One region of the Heliomicrobium sulfidophilum genome, then DNA from elsewhere that is predicted to be linked to it. Evidence: riboswitches for the same ligand, from Rfam matches in the RefSeq annotation. Region 1 holds a riboswitch; each other region holds the start of a gene.
What was found. A riboswitch is a leader RNA that binds a small molecule or an ion and turns the genes downstream of it on or off. The one in region 1 is predicted to bind cobalamin.

Region 1 (3,553 bases):
TGCCTACTTGGCAGTTACCCTCGGACGGGAGATGGCGCTTCCGGTCAAAACACTGAAGACCCTTTATTGCGCAGCAAGCATCCACGATATCGGCGCCGTCACCTTTGCCCAGAAGACCGACCTCTCCCGCTTTGAGATCCAATCCCCCAAGAGCCATTGCGAACTGGGGCGTCGGATGCTGGCGAGTTCGCCTCAGTTAAAAGAAGTGGCCATCATCATCGAACATCACCATGACCATTGGAACGAGCCCAACCGAGACGAGTCTGACATTGATCCTACATTACTGCTGTTGGGCGACTTGATCCATCTGGCCGACCGCATCGAAGTCCTCCTGACGCCAGAGCATGTCCTCACCCAGCGCCGCAAGGTCATGGATGCCATCGACGGCCTGTTCGGAACCGTCTTCCGACCCGAGTTATCCCCTGCCCTGGCCGAACTGGCTGGGAAAGAGAGTTTTTGGCTCGACCTGGACTCCCCATTCATCGACGAACTGACCCGGCAGGCCGTCGGCTCTGACGAACACACCATCCAACTCCCCTACTGCGAGTTGAAAGGCCTGGCGTCCATCTTCGCCCGCATCATCGACAGCAAGAGCCGCTTCACCCTCCGCCACTCGCGGCTTGTGTCGGCGTCAGCCACATACCTGAGCAAACTGGCCGGCTTCTCTCCCGCTGATATGGCCCGCCTGGAGGTGGCTGGCCTCCTTCACGACATCGGCAAACTGAGCATCCCTGAAGAGATTCTGGAAAAGCCGACCCACCTGACACCGGAGGAGTACCTGATCATCAAACAGCACACCTATCACAGCTACCACATTCTGAATCAGGTTCCCGGCTTTTCGGAAATCGCCCAGTGGGCCGCCTACCACCATGAGCGCCTTGACGGCCGCGGCTACCCCTTTCATATCCCAGGCGAGCAACTCAGCGCCGGCAGCCGGATCGTGGCCGTGGCCGATATCTTCTCCGCCCTCGTGGAAGACCGTCCTTACCGGAAAGGCCTCCCCCAGGAAAAAGTCGAGTCGATCCTGCGCAAGATGGTCCAGGAAAAGGCAATTGACGGGGATCTGGCCGAACTGCTCTGCAGCCATTACGAAGAGTTTGAAGAGTTGAAGCGGACCATGTAACGCCACTGGAAAAGATTGTTTTTTTTAGAACGAATGCAGCCCATTAGAAAAAGCCTGGCGAGAACCAGGCTTTTTTTCATGGGCCGTCGTTATTTCAGGACCTCAATCGGTCCGTCGCCGCGCTTGAGCAGCTTTACCGACGTCTTCTTGGGAACCAGCACCTTGATCATGTGGTTGATGGCCACTTCCGGATCCACCGTCTCCCCGCAGGTGTAGCAGTCGAGGGCGGCGAAGCCCTTCTCGGGATAGGTGTGAATGGAGATGTGGCTCTCAGACAACAGGACCAAGACCGTCGCGCCTTGCGGCTCAAACTGCTGCTTCTGGGACGAGAGAACGGTCGCGCCGGCCGCCTTGGCGGCTTCAATCATCTGTTCCTCCAGGAACCGGGCGTCGTTCAATTTTTTAAAGTCAACGCCCCAAGTGTCAATGGTGACATGTCGTCCGAAAGTGGAGTAATCCATCATTTCGGCCCCCTTCCCAGCAAATTGGATGCCGGGACCTACGTGATTCATCCGGGGGTGGGTCTGACCCGCCCTAACAGGGACGTCGGTCTGTTGAAGCAATCCAAACCCGATTTGGATGAATCCTGGTTCCCACAATGTGTTTATTAATATCATAAATGACGGGCCAGATCAATACTTTTTTTCAAGAGGATTTTATTGCCTGAACCTTGCGACACCCTTGCCCCGCGCGCCCTGACGTGATACGATTGCATATAGATAGTGCTTTCCATAGCTATCTGAAAAATCGAACACAGGTTGACCTTGTTGCAGGCGCCGCCTAGCGGCTGAAAAGGGAATGAGGTGCAAAGCCTCAGCAGCCCCCGCTACTGTAAGGGAAGACGACCCGCCACAGATCCACTGGACTTCGGTCTGGGAAGGAGGCGGGAGCGGATGATGCCCGAGCCAGGAGACCTGCCCGCAGCAAACGAAAGACCCACTTCGGGAGGAAGGGAGGGCTTTATTTTGTTGCCTATGGGGAAATCTCCACCCGGCTCGGACAATCTACCGTCTTATCGAAGGCGATGAAGCAGCTCTAAGGATCGTGCGAACATATGATTGTTGTTTTTATCACTATCTAATCCCCGGCACGGCATCGCCGCTAGTACGGCACGATGAAAAAAGCTGGCCTTTAGATTAGGAAAGCACGAAACCACCCCTACGCAAAAAGGAGTGTCTGCGAATGCATATCATGGAGGGCTATCTGCCCCTTAGCCATGCCGCCGCCTGGACCGCCGCCTCGGCGCCCTTCGTCGTCCACGGCGTGCGCGCCATCGAAAAAACCGTCCGGACCAATCCGGAAGCCAAAATGCTCCTCGGCGTCGCTGGCGCCTTCTCCTTCGTGCTGTCGGCCTTGAAGCTACCCTCGGTCACCGGCAGCTCCTCCCACCCGACCGGAACCGGTCTGGGCGCCGTCCTCTTCGGCCCCACCGTGATGACGGTGCTCGGCTCGATTGTGTTGCTCTTCCAAGCCCTGCTGCTCGCCCACGGCGGGATCACCACCCTGGGCGCGAACGTCTTCTCCATGGGCATCGTGGGCCCCTTCGCCGCCTACGGCGTCTACCGGTTAGGCCAGCGCCTTAACCTTTCCTCTAATCTCTCCATCTTCGCCGCCGCCGCCTTCGGCGATCTGGCCACCTATGTCACCACCACGTTGCAACTCGCCTTGGCTTTCCCCGATACAGCTACCGGAATCATGGGCTCCATCGTCAAATTCGGCTCCGTCTTCCTTATCACGCAAGTCCCCTTGGCCCTGGCAGAGGGACTGTTGACCGTCGTCATCTTCAACGCCCTCTCCAAATACTCCACTGCCGAGTTGTCGGCGCTGAAGATTTTCTCGAAAGAGGTGAAAGCATGAACGGGCTTCGGAACAAGCTTGTCCTGATCACAGCAGCTCTTTTTCTGACGGGTGTTCCCTTGATCATGCATTTTACCGGCGATTTTGCTGGCGCTGATGATCAGGCAGGAGAAATGGTCCAAACGATCGCTCCCGATTACGAACCCTGGTTCGAGTCCCTCTGGGAACCCAGTGAAGAGGCCGAACCGCTTCTCTTCGGCCTGCAAGCCGCCGCCGGCGCCAGCTTCATCGCCTACTACTTCGCGCGCCGCCGCAACAACAGTGGTTCTAACGTCCACACAGGTTCAGGGATGGGCGCCGGCATGGGGCGCAAACCTCTCGGCGACGCCTGACGCACTAAATCATGAGCGCGCCGGCGAACAGCAGACACCGGATAGGCGAACTGACGATGATGGAACGCTGATATCGACTTACCGAAACTTGTTAAACGGGGTCACACATATGCTCTTCACGATCGATCAGTGGGCTTGGGCCAATAAGCTGCGAGACAAATCACCGGCATGGAAAGGACTTGCCGCCCTCACCGGGTTGCTTGTCAGCCTGATAGCGCCCACGCCCTGCCTATCCGGAGCG
Region 2 (3,553 bases), 1.4 Mb from region 1:
GACAATCCGGAAAAGCGTCCGACAAAAAGGCGATCAACTCGCGTTGTGGCTGGCGGTCGTCATAATCCTTGCGCACCTGACGGTTGACGAAAAACCGTCTTTCGCTGATCCCCCCGCCGAGGATGCCGGAACTGACACAGCGCCAGGGCCCATCGGCGGCGATGAGGATGCACTCTTTTTCGAGGCGGCCGCGCAATCCGGGGAGGAGGGGAAGCCAGCTTCCCGGCGCCGGTGAAAGCGGTGTCATCAATACCAGCCCCAGAGCGTCGACACCTCGCGCAACCGTCCATAGATCGCTTCCGCCTCTTCCTCCGATAAACTTCCCGCGCCGCAAGCCGGGGTGAGCGCCGTCTGCCGGAGGAGCAGCGCTTCTGGAACGCCCAAGCGCGTCAATTCGTCGATCTGCTGGTGGAGCCGCCGCGTCAGGGAAAGGGCGCTTTCATGGGCAAAAGCGCCGGTGACCGGCACGATTCCCCAGGCCAGCCAACCGCCCCGTTCGAGAAAAGCGATCAGTTCCGGGATATGATCGGTAAGGGTATCGATGGAACGATAGGCGTCAAATCCGACGACATCTGCGCCGCTGGCAAAGAGGATGGCGCCATCGGTAGACCCGCAGACATGGATGCCGGCCAGGCCACCCATGCGTTTGATGGCCACGATGATTTCCTGCAAGCCTCTTTGCAGGTCTTCGGCGGTTAAGGAGTCCTGAGTACTATCGTCAAATCCGATCATCCCTGGCTCATCGATCATCAACAGCACGGGATGCTCGGTTCTGCGCAGGTCTTTGACCTGCCAGGCGGCGTTCATGGCACAGTTCTTGCAGAGCACATCCCAGAGGAGACGCTCATGAATGACGGCGCGCCCTTTGCCATCAACCACATTCAAAGCGAGGGTGAGCGGACCGAGGATCTCACCTTGGAGAGCGGTCACGTCCGTCCACTGGTGATGTTCATCGGCAATCGTGGATTTGAAGGCCAGGTAACTATCCAGGTCGATATGAAAGGGAGACTCTTCATGGAGATGGATCCAACAGGCCGCCTCATTCTCGTAGGCTTCATAAAAAGCGGCCAAGGCGTCGGGGAAGCTATCGGACTTTGTGTCGATCACCGGATAGCCGTTGCTTTTTCCTGTGATCAACCCTACCCGTTGCAACGGCGACAGCGCGGCAGCGAGAAGGCTGTCCCCGGCATACGTTGAATGCAGTTGGGGCCAATGGGGCATCTCTGGGCAGAACTGGCGGATGACCGCCATCGCGCTTTCTACATCACCGTGAGGCAGACTTCCGATTCCGGTGGTGACGCCAGGGTATAACATGGTGTGTCCTCCTTTTTTGTGTCGCCATGCAAAAACCCCCAGCCGATCGACTGGGGGTGAAATGATGAACAAATGGCCAAGCGCCATGAGATGCGCCTTTCCTATTCATCACCTCCCTATCCTCCGTAGGTGCGATCGGTGATCACGAACAGGCAGGTCTCCTGGCTCGGGGTCATCTGGGGCTCTGTCTTCCCGGCAGCATGCTGCCAGTGACATGGAAGAGCCTCATCACACCCTTACAGTGGCGGGACCGCGCCGGTTTTGCACCGGACTTCCCTTTTCACGCCTGCCCTTCGGCAGGCGACCTGTTCGCATGATGCAGTTGTTATTCCTTTCCTATGAGGAAGAAGCAGAAAACATGCCTTCTCGGCCCTTCGAACGCAAAAAACCTCAGCCTTTCGGCTAAGGTTATGGTTCTCTTGGGCCGTGACGCATCCCCACAAAGCAATGCATGAACGGCAAAGCAGACCACCTCCCTATCCGCGTAGGTACACCGGCAGTTTTAGAACAGGCAGGTCTCCTGGCTTGAGATCATGGGCCGCATCGCGTCTTCCCGGCATAGCGCCAGTGACATGGCACGGGGGCCTCCCTCTCACAGTGGCGGGACCGCGCCGGTTTCACACCGGCTTCCCTTTTCACACCTGTCATCGGACAGGTGACCTGTTCCCAGACCTATTCGGTTTATGAGTTAGTATGTTCGCGACGAACTATACGATTCCTTCATGGGCGCTTACTTTTTCGTATGCCGACTCCTTCCCTTATAAGTCTCCCGTCACCACCGACCAACGGTCCTCGATGGGGGCCGGCTCCCCAAACAAGGTCAACTGTTCCCCGCCAGCCATCCCCTTCGCTATCCCCCGCTCCGGCATGATCAACCGCTGGCGGAGGCTGGCCGCGTCCGGTCCGATCTCGCCGTAGTAGCAGCCGTTGCAGGTGATGAAGTAGCGCGCCCGCTTCATGACGACGCCCATCCGGCCCAGGTGCTCGAAGTGGATCCGCCCTACCCGCCGGGCGGCGAGGATGCGCTTGGCCGACTTGACGCCGATGCCGGGCACCCGCAGGAGGGTGCGGTAGTCGGCGCGGTTGATCTCGACGGGGAAAAAGCCGAGGTGGCGCAGCGCCCAGCCTGTCTTTGGGTCCAGTTCCAGGTCCAGGTTGGGGTTGTCGGCGTCGACGATCTCATCGGCTTGAAAGTCATAAAAACGCAGCAGCCAGTCGGCCTGGTAGAGCCGGTGTTCGCGCAAGAGCGGCGGCGCCGGCAAAGCCGGCAGGCGCGGGTCGCCGCTCACAGGCACATAGGCCGAGTAGTAGACGCGCTTCAGTTGGAATTTGCGGTAGAGGCCCTCAGCGAGGGTGAAGATCTGCCGGTCCGATTCGGGCGTGGCCCCGATAATCAATTGGGTGCTCTGTCCGGCGGGGACGAAGGCGGGCGTCCGGCGAAACTGCCGCCGCTCCTCCCGGTTTTGCGCGATGGCGCCGGTGATCTGCCCCATCGGCCGGAGGATGTTCTCCTTCTTCTTCTGGGGGGCGAGGCGGCGCAAGCCCTCACTGGTGGGCAGCTCGATGTTGACGCTCATCCGGTCGACGAGGGCGCCCGCCTCGGCGATGAGGCGGCTGTCAGCCCCTGGGATCGCTTTGAGGTGGATGTATCCGTTGAAACGGTATTCGGTGCGCAACTTGCGGACGGTCTGCACCAGTTGTTCCATCGTATGGTCCGGTCCCTTCTCGATGGCGGAACTGAGAAAGAGCCCTTCGATGTAGTTGCGGCGGTAAAAGTTGATCGTCAGGTCGGCCAGCTCGTCAGGGGTGAAGGAGGCCCGGGGGACGTCGTTGGAAACGCGGTTGACGCAGAAGGAGCAATCATAGCAGCAGACGTTGGAGAAGAGGACCTTGAGCAGGGAGATGCAGCGGCCGTCGTCGGACCAGCTATGACAGATGCCGGAAGCAGCGGTGCTGCCGATGGCGCCGGCCTTCCTCCCCCGGTTGCTGCCGCTGGAGGAACAGGAGACATCGTATTTGGCCGCCGTCGATAAGATTTTCAGCTTTTCGCTCAAGTCCATTTCAATCATCGCCTGTTCCATCAATATAAAAAGAAGGCCCTTTTATGGGGAATGATGATGCTCCAATGAGATAAGCCGATTGGTACAAGCGTTCCAATATCATCCCATTTTTATCATAACGGATCGACTTCCTGCAAGCAACCCGTACAGGCAGCTCTGTCATTGACTTGAAATTCTGC
Region 3 (3,553 bases), 650 kb from region 1:
AATACCTTTAACGCCATGATGGAAAGTTCTCCGTCGATGGTGCGGTTGAACGCGACGGGAATTCGTCAGGTTGAAGAGGTGTCCCGCCGTCTGAAGCCGGTCCCGATTGTGGTGGCCAGTCATTTTCAGCGCGCTCAGGAGACGGCAGCCATCCTGGCCCGGTCTTGGGACGCAGAAGTGGTGACCCTCGAAAGTCTTGGAGAGATTGTCCTGGCCAAATTTCCAGGAAGAGGTGAGCGTCGAGAGATTCCCTTTTGGATGCTCATCGCCATGACCGCCTGGCGGCACGCCTGGCCTTTCACCGCAGGGGAGGAGACGCTCTTCCAGGCCTTCCGGCGTGCCCGGAACGCTTGGACGCAACTGCTGGAACTGGCGACAGAGCGGGGACCGATCGTCGTCGTTTCCCACCAGGGCTTTCTCCGGATCTTGCTGTGGTACCTCCGGGTGAAGGGGGGATGTCGGGTGCGAAGAAAAGACCTGTCCAATGGCGGGATCTCCATCGTCGAGGTAGATGAGCAGGCTGGACGCGCAACCGGCGCTCAGACATACGATAGGGCAGTGGCGGGATTGACGCAGGCAAACCGTTTGCTCAAACCGCTGGAAGAGAAAGCGATAGATGAAGCTGCTGTAGCGGTAGAAGGCGTCTCCGTAATCGCTGCAAAAAAAGGTTCCTCTGATGTGGCTGTCCTGGCCAGGGAACTGCGATGACTGGTGTTGCGGTGGCTGTAGGCGGTTTTTTGGGCGCGTTGGCTCGCTTTTTTATGGGAACCTGGCTGGCGCCCTTTGCCGAGCAGACAGGGTTCCCCTGGGGCACTTTGACGATCAACTTGTTAGGCTCTTTCGTGCTGGCCTTTTTCTTGACCCTGGTCATGGAAATCGTAACGGTGAAACCGGCTGTTCGGATCGGTTTCTCGACAGGTTTTCTGGGCGCTTTTACGACCTTTTCTACCTTCGCCTTGGAGAGCTTGCGCCTGATCGAAGCAGGTCAAGCGCTATTGGCGGCAGCCTATGTGCTGTCCAGCCTTGTCCTGGGGATGATGATGACCGGCTTCGGGGTGCGTGGGGCCCTCATGTTGAAGGGGAGGCGCGCCACTGCGCTGGAGGTGGATCAATGACGGCGCTGGATCTGCTTTCGATCGGAGCCGGCGGCGCTTTAGGCGCTCTCGCCCGTTATGGCATCGGCCTCGCCGTGTCACAACGGTGCATCTTGGCCTATCCGCCAACTACTTTCTTTATCAATATCGCCGGGGCTTTTTTGCTTGGCTTGTCGGCGGCCCATACAGCCGGCGACCCTAGCGCCCATCTGACCGAAAAATATGCTTTTCAGATCGGCTTTTTAGGCGCCTTCACCACTTTTTCCACATTTACCTTGGAAGCCTACCGGCTGATCGAGGATGGTGAATGGTTTCGTTTCGGTCTTTATGTTGGGGGGAGCGCTGTCGTCGGGTTGATTGCCTGCGCGCTGGGGTATCATGCGATTTAATTTTGACAAGGCGCTCGTGTCCCAGAGAAATTTGTTTGAAACATCTATCTTTACAAGCAACCCCATAAGGATTAAGATAGTAAACGCAATCACGTAACTACATAGGTCGTGTTCACAGGTGCCCGCAAGGGAGAATAGGGAACCGGGTGTGAATCCCGGGCGGTCCCGCCGCTGTATGGGGGAGCCTGCTGCAAGATGCCACTTCGCAAGAGGGAAGGCGCAGCCGGCGAGGAACCCGAGCCAGAAGACCTGCCTGTGAACGGTCAAGGGTCTCTTTCCAGGCAAAGGAGACTCTTTGTGGGATGATGGCAAAGTCCCCAGATCTGCTATGGATCTGGGGACTTTTTTGTTTGCCGGGCAGTCGGTGACAGAAAAAAGGAGGCTGAACGGAGTGGAACTTACCCAGCGTGAAGCGGCCTTGCGGGGTGTGATCACACCCGCTATGGTCGAAGCGGCTGAGCGGGAGCAGATCGAGGCCGAGGTGGTCCGCCGAGGGCTGGCCGATGGAACGATCGTCTTGCCCTATAACCGCAGGAGGGCCGAAGGAAGGCAGGCTGTTGCTTTTGGCAAAGGGTTGCGCACTAAGATCAGCGCGTCCATCGGGCTTCCCCTCGATGGCGGATCAGAGTCGGAAGAGCGCAAGAAGTTAGAGGTTGTGCTGGAAGCGGGGGCCGACGCGGTGTTGGACCTGTCCATCGGTGCAGGTATCGACCGGGTGCGGGAACCGGATGCGCAACTGAGCGATTACCTGTCCCTTTTCCGCCGGCATGTGTTGTCGACCTCTACGAAACCGGTCGGCACCTTGCCCCAGTATGAGGTGTTTGCTTGCCGGCGCGGTGGGAAGCAAGGTGGAATCCTGGCAACCACCGTGGAGGAAATGTTTGAAGCGATGGAGCGTCATGCCGCCGAAGGCGTCGACTTCTTCGGGTTGCACTCGGCGATGACCTTGAAGGCGCTCGAACTGGCTCGCCGGCAGGGGCGCTTGACCCATATGGTCAGTTGGGCCGGCGCTTCGCTGGCCGGCTGGATGCTCCATCATGAGCGGGAAAACCCCTTTTACAGCCATTTTGATCGGGTGCTCGACATTTGCCGGCGCTATGATGTGACCCTCAGCCTGGCCGATGGGCTGAGACCCGGCTCCGGCCATGATTCCCTGGACCGGGCGCAGGTGCAGGAGATGGTGATCCTGGGCGAACAGGTCCGGGCAGCCCGAGACGCCGGCGTGCAGGTGATGGTCAAAGGCCCCGGCCATGCGCCCCTGCACCACTGCCGCACAACCGTGCAGTTACAGAAACAGCTCTGCGAGGGAGCACCCTACTTCATCTTCGGCCCCTTAGCCACCGACGCCGCCCCCGGTTATGACCACATCACCTGCGCCATCGGCGCCGCTCTAGCCGCCTCTGCCGGCGCCGATCTGATCTGCTACGTTACCCCGGCAGAACATGTCCGCTTCCCCACCGTGGAAGATGTCCGCACCGGCGTCATCGCCGCCCGCATCGCTGCCCATGCCGCCGACGTCGCCAAGGGGATCCCCGCCGCCGTCGAACGCGACGCCGCGCTCTCACGAGCCCGAGGAATGCAGAACCGGAAGGCAGAGCGGAAGTTGGCGCTTGATCCTGCCGCTCTAACGTCCACCGGCGGCGCAAGCGCGGCGGAGGACATGGTGATGGAGGAGGGCGTTGGAACGAATGACGCGGAAATAGAGTACATATGCCAAGCCTGCGGCGATGGCTGCTCCCGTCGTGTGCTGGCCGAGTATTTCGGCACTCCCGTAGAGTACTGTTAAGCGTAAAAGAGGCTCTTACATTAGAAGCTTAATCGAAAAAGGGATTGGAGATTTTTTAGAATCAGGTTTCTTATGTTTTAGAACAGTTTCACATAAAGGTAAGGACTGGGTGTATTGGCGCAGTGAGCGGTTTGGGCGGAGCGGCGTCGAGAGCGCAGGTTGCGGAGCGGAAAAGCGCGCCATGGTTAACATGCAGAAAAGCCCAGAGGTTTGGCGCGCCCGCGGAGCGACCAAGCGAACAGCCGCGAAGCCCTTAGCGAGCGGAGCCAATACACCCCGACTTA
Region 4 (3,553 bases), 1.1 Mb from region 1:
AGGCGCGCTCGTTCCAGGCTGGCTTTGTTCACGTCGACACCGGCGTTAGCCGCATCCAAACGGGCTGCAATGTCGGCGTTATCCAGTTCCAGCAGGATATCGCCGGCGTTGACCCGCTGCCCCACTTCGGCGTTGATGCGTGCCACCTTGCCCTGTCCCTTCGGGACCAGCTTCAATTCCTCTTTCGCCGCTAGAGCGCCGCTAAAGGTCAGCACGTTCGACAGGTCGGCCCGTTCCGCCTTGGCGACGGTCACCGCCTGGGTTGTCGCTTCCTGGGCTGACGGCTCAGGCGTTTTACCGCAGCCTGTCCCCGCAGCCAGCAGGGTGACGGCGAGCAGGCCGACGCCGATTTGTTTCTTCACCGAAAATCCTCCTCTGCCAAATGCAAATGATGCTTTCATTGACAGCCGGTCTCAACCAGCCTAATATTTATCTTAGATGCTAAAATGTTTAGCGACTAAGACGTTATCATCGTAAGGGAGAGGACAAGAACTGTCAAGGGAAGAAGCGGTTAAGGAACAACAGTTGAACGCGATCAAGGACCTGTTGGAGGTCTTTTTCTACAATGTGAAATGCGCCGTCCAAGATATCGGCCCGGAGCGCAACCTGGGAGAGGGGCAGATCTTTCTTTTGTATATATTATGGAAGTCGGGGACTTGCAAAGCGACCGATATCGCCGACCAGATCGGCATCACCTCCGGCGCCGTCACCGGCATGATGGACAAACTGGCCGGTATGGGCTTGATTACGCGAGAGCGGTCGGATAAGGACCGGCGCGTCGTCATGGTCTCGCTGACCGATCAGGGTTCGCAGACGATCCAGGCGATCCAGGAGGCCCGCTTTGAACGGTTGAAGGGGCAACTGAGGGAACTCTCCAGCGCAGATCTGGCGCAGGTGGTCGGAGGGTTCGAGAAGATGAACAGTGTACTGAAGCCCGTTGGACGATGACGCGCAACATCCATCGAGGAAGAAGCGGGAGCAGAAGTCGGGCTGATTGCAGAATGTGCTAGGCTTAAAGTATATTTCGTGGTAATATTAACCAAGGGAGCTTTGGTTTTTATCACGAAAACAAAGGAGCAGAGCACATGAAAAAAAGATTGGCCATCCTGCTGACAGCCACACTTCTGATCCTGTTGGGACTTCAGTCGAGCGCCTGGGGAAACGCCATGGTGCGCATTTTCGTCAATGACCGAGACATCACCGACAGTCTCAGTGGGGCACCGTTAGTCATGGAAGATCGTATCTATGTTCCGGTGGGGTCGCTGGCAGAATCGTTGGGAGCGATCGCCCGATGGGATGAGGCGAGCAACGCCGTCTTCATCCATTCTGTAACAGATGTGAATACACAAATCGTTCGCATCGGGAAACAGCTTTTTGACGGCAAGGGCGCATGCATTGCCTGCCATAAATTCGGGACGGAAGGCAGCCTGGAGATTGGCCCCAACCTGGGAAGCATCGGATCGAAGTACGATCAAGAGAAAATCTATCGTATCTTAAGTAACCCCGTTCAAGAGAATCTCCAAGCGACGATGCCGGCGGCCGTAACGCTGTCAGATATCGAAAAGAGGATCATGGCCGAATACCTTTCGACTAGAAAGTAGGTTAGCGCGAAAGAAACCGGGGGCGCGCCGATTGAAACGATAGAGATTGTCCCTTATAATACAATCAAAGTTCAGTGCGATGTTTCAGGTGCCCCTCCGGGGGAGAATAGGGAATCGGGTGAAAGTCCCGGACGGTCCCGCCACTGTAACGAGGAGCCCTGCGCAGGATGCCACTGGGAAAACCGGGAAGGCGCGCAGTGGCGATGATTCGGAGTCAGGAGACCTGCCTGTAACATTACCGTTCATGAATGATGGCAAAGTTCATGGTTTCTTTGTTGTTGCCTCGGCAACAGCGAAGAAGCTGTGAACTTTTTCTTTTCTCCGGAGGAATCTTAATCGTAAGAAGCGCAAGGAGGTGAAATCCTTGGGTTACCAGGGGCGTGATGTGGAAGTCGTCTTCCTGGCGAAGGAGCAGTGCCTCGTGGTCGCCTGCGACTCCTGCGGCGCCATCGGCGGCAAGGAACTCGATGTTGTCCAGGTCCCGCCTTACATCGTCGGGATCTTTACCACCCGCGTGGCCCTGATGGAGGTGCTCGCCATCGGCGCAGAACCGGTGGCGCTGACAGTCGCCATCGCCAACGAGCCCTATCCGACGAGCGGAGAGGTGATTGCAGGCGTCCGCGACGAACTGGCGGCCATTGGAAAGCGTGACCTGCCCATGGTCATCAGCACCGAAAAAAACATACCCACCCGGCAGACCGGTGTCGGGATCACCGTCGTGGGCGCCGTCGAAAAAGCAGGGTTGCGTGTGGGCGCTTCCCGGCCTGGCGATAAAGTGTACTGCTTGGGCTGGCCCAAGGTGGGGGCTGAGGTAGTGACGGAGGACGGGAAGGCGATCGCCCGGGCCGGACATGTGCGGGCGCTGCTGACTCAGCCCGGTGTCCGAGAAGTCGTCCCTGTCGGCTCAAGAGGGATCCGGGTAGAGGCGGAAAACCTGGCTGCAAACGCCGGTTGCCGGATCCGCGACTGGCAGATGGATACCGGCTTGGATCTTGACAAGTCGGCGGGTCCGTCAACTTGCCTGGTCTTTACCGCCGAGAGGGAGCCCCTGACGGTCGCCGGAGCGCCCATTCATTATCTTGGCAAATTGGCGGAGAGAGGCGGATGATGGGTGCCACTGAGGACGACGGCAGGATTGCCAGCATTTGTTCAGGTTCTTCAACAAAAATGGAAAGAAGGTCTGTCTCATGAGCAACATGCAGATGCATTATAATGAAACGCATGCGTCCTGGAAAAGCGTCCGTGGAATCGCTTTGATGGGCGTACTCATCGCCTTGAGCGCCGTCGGGGCGATGATCAAAATCCCCAGCCCGGTCGGTACGATCGGGCTCGATTCCTTTCCCGGGTTTTTCGCCGCCCTGGCCCTCGGCGCCACGGGAGGGATGATCGTCATCACTCTCGGTCACCTGCTCACCGCCATGGTGGTCGGCTTTCCCCTGACTCTGCCCATCCATCTCTTCATCGCGGTGCAGATGGCCTTGTGGGCTTATGTCTTTTATGTGATGAATGATCGCTTTGGCTTGACGGCGGCCTTCGTCGTCGGCGTATTTCTCAACGGTGTTGTCTCGTCATTGACCATGCTGCTTATGGGCGGCTGGGGCGCTGTGGCGGCTGTCATGCCGTTCCTGGTTACCGGTTCTGCCGTTAACGTGGGCTTAGCTGCAGTCGCCTACCGAGGGGCGAAGGGAAGGTTCATGTAACGACGGAGGATCCTCCTTACGAATCAATCATATCTTCAACGCCAACATTAACCGCAGTTGTCAAGGACTGCGGTCTTTTCTTTTCCTGCAAGAACTTCGCCCGATTACCGTGATTGTGGTATGATAAAATCATACAAAAAGAATGAAGCAACGTGGCAATCCATAATAGGAAGGCAGTGCAGTCGAACCATTGAATCCGTTTTATAAGCTGATCTTGACGCCGCTCATCTGGGCCACGAATTTCGTCATGGG

Region 2: linked by a shared signal. The riboswitch ahead of AC0CW1_RS15835 (uroporphyrinogen decarboxylase/cobalamine-independent methonine synthase family protein) and the one ahead of AC0CW1_RS09075 (energy-coupling factor ABC transporter permease) in region 1 are both predicted to bind cobalamin.
Region 3: linked by a shared signal. The riboswitch ahead of thiC (phosphomethylpyrimidine synthase ThiC) and the one ahead of AC0CW1_RS09075 (energy-coupling factor ABC transporter permease) in region 1 are both predicted to bind cobalamin.
Region 4: linked by a shared signal. The riboswitch ahead of AC0CW1_RS14340 (AIR synthase related protein) and the one ahead of AC0CW1_RS09075 (energy-coupling factor ABC transporter permease) in region 1 are both predicted to bind cobalamin.

Annotation. Positions count from the first base shown of each region.
Region 1 covers NZ_JBVTZZ010000005.1:703,489-707,041, forward strand. Annotated here, with positions in the region: gene AC0CW1_RS09065 (HD-GYP domain-containing protein) at 1-1,123, shown strand, start outside; gene speD (adenosylmethionine decarboxylase) at 1,213-1,584, opposite strand; cobalamin riboswitch at 1,878-2,059, shown strand; gene AC0CW1_RS09075 (energy-coupling factor ABC transporter permease) at 2,306-2,980, shown strand; gene AC0CW1_RS09080 (energy-coupling factor ABC transporter substrate-binding protein) at 2,977-3,312, shown strand; gene cbiQ (cobalt ECF transporter T component CbiQ) at 3,422-3,553, shown strand, end outside.
Region 2 covers NZ_JBVTZZ010000005.1:2,144,373-2,147,925, reverse strand. Annotated here, with positions in the region: gene AC0CW1_RS15840 (adenosylcobinamide amidohydrolase) at 1-247, opposite strand, end outside; gene AC0CW1_RS15835 (uroporphyrinogen decarboxylase/cobalamine-independent methonine synthase family protein) at 247-1,314, opposite strand; cobalamin riboswitch at 1,449-1,638, opposite strand; cobalamin riboswitch at 1,808-1,993, opposite strand; gene AC0CW1_RS15830 (putative DNA modification/repair radical SAM protein) at 2,073-3,374, opposite strand.
Region 3 covers NZ_JBVTZZ010000005.1:51,738-55,290, reverse strand. Annotated here, with positions in the region: gene AC0CW1_RS06045 (histidine phosphatase family protein) at 1-708, shown strand, start outside; gene crcB (fluoride efflux transporter CrcB) at 705-1,115, shown strand; gene AC0CW1_RS06035 (fluoride efflux transporter FluC) at 1,112-1,483, shown strand; cobalamin riboswitch at 1,583-1,754, shown strand; gene thiC (phosphomethylpyrimidine synthase ThiC) at 1,875-3,269, shown strand.
Region 4 covers NZ_JBVTZZ010000005.1:1,824,750-1,828,302, forward strand. Annotated here, with positions in the region: gene AC0CW1_RS14325 (efflux RND transporter periplasmic adaptor subunit) at 1-362, opposite strand, end outside; gene AC0CW1_RS14330 (MarR family transcriptional regulator) at 526-948, shown strand; gene AC0CW1_RS14335 (stalk domain-containing protein) at 1,086-1,601, shown strand; cobalamin riboswitch at 1,671-1,846, shown strand; gene AC0CW1_RS14340 (AIR synthase related protein) at 1,957-2,709, shown strand; gene AC0CW1_RS14345 (ECF transporter S component) at 2,789-3,301, shown strand; gene AC0CW1_RS14350 (DMT family transporter) at 3,492-3,553, shown strand, end outside.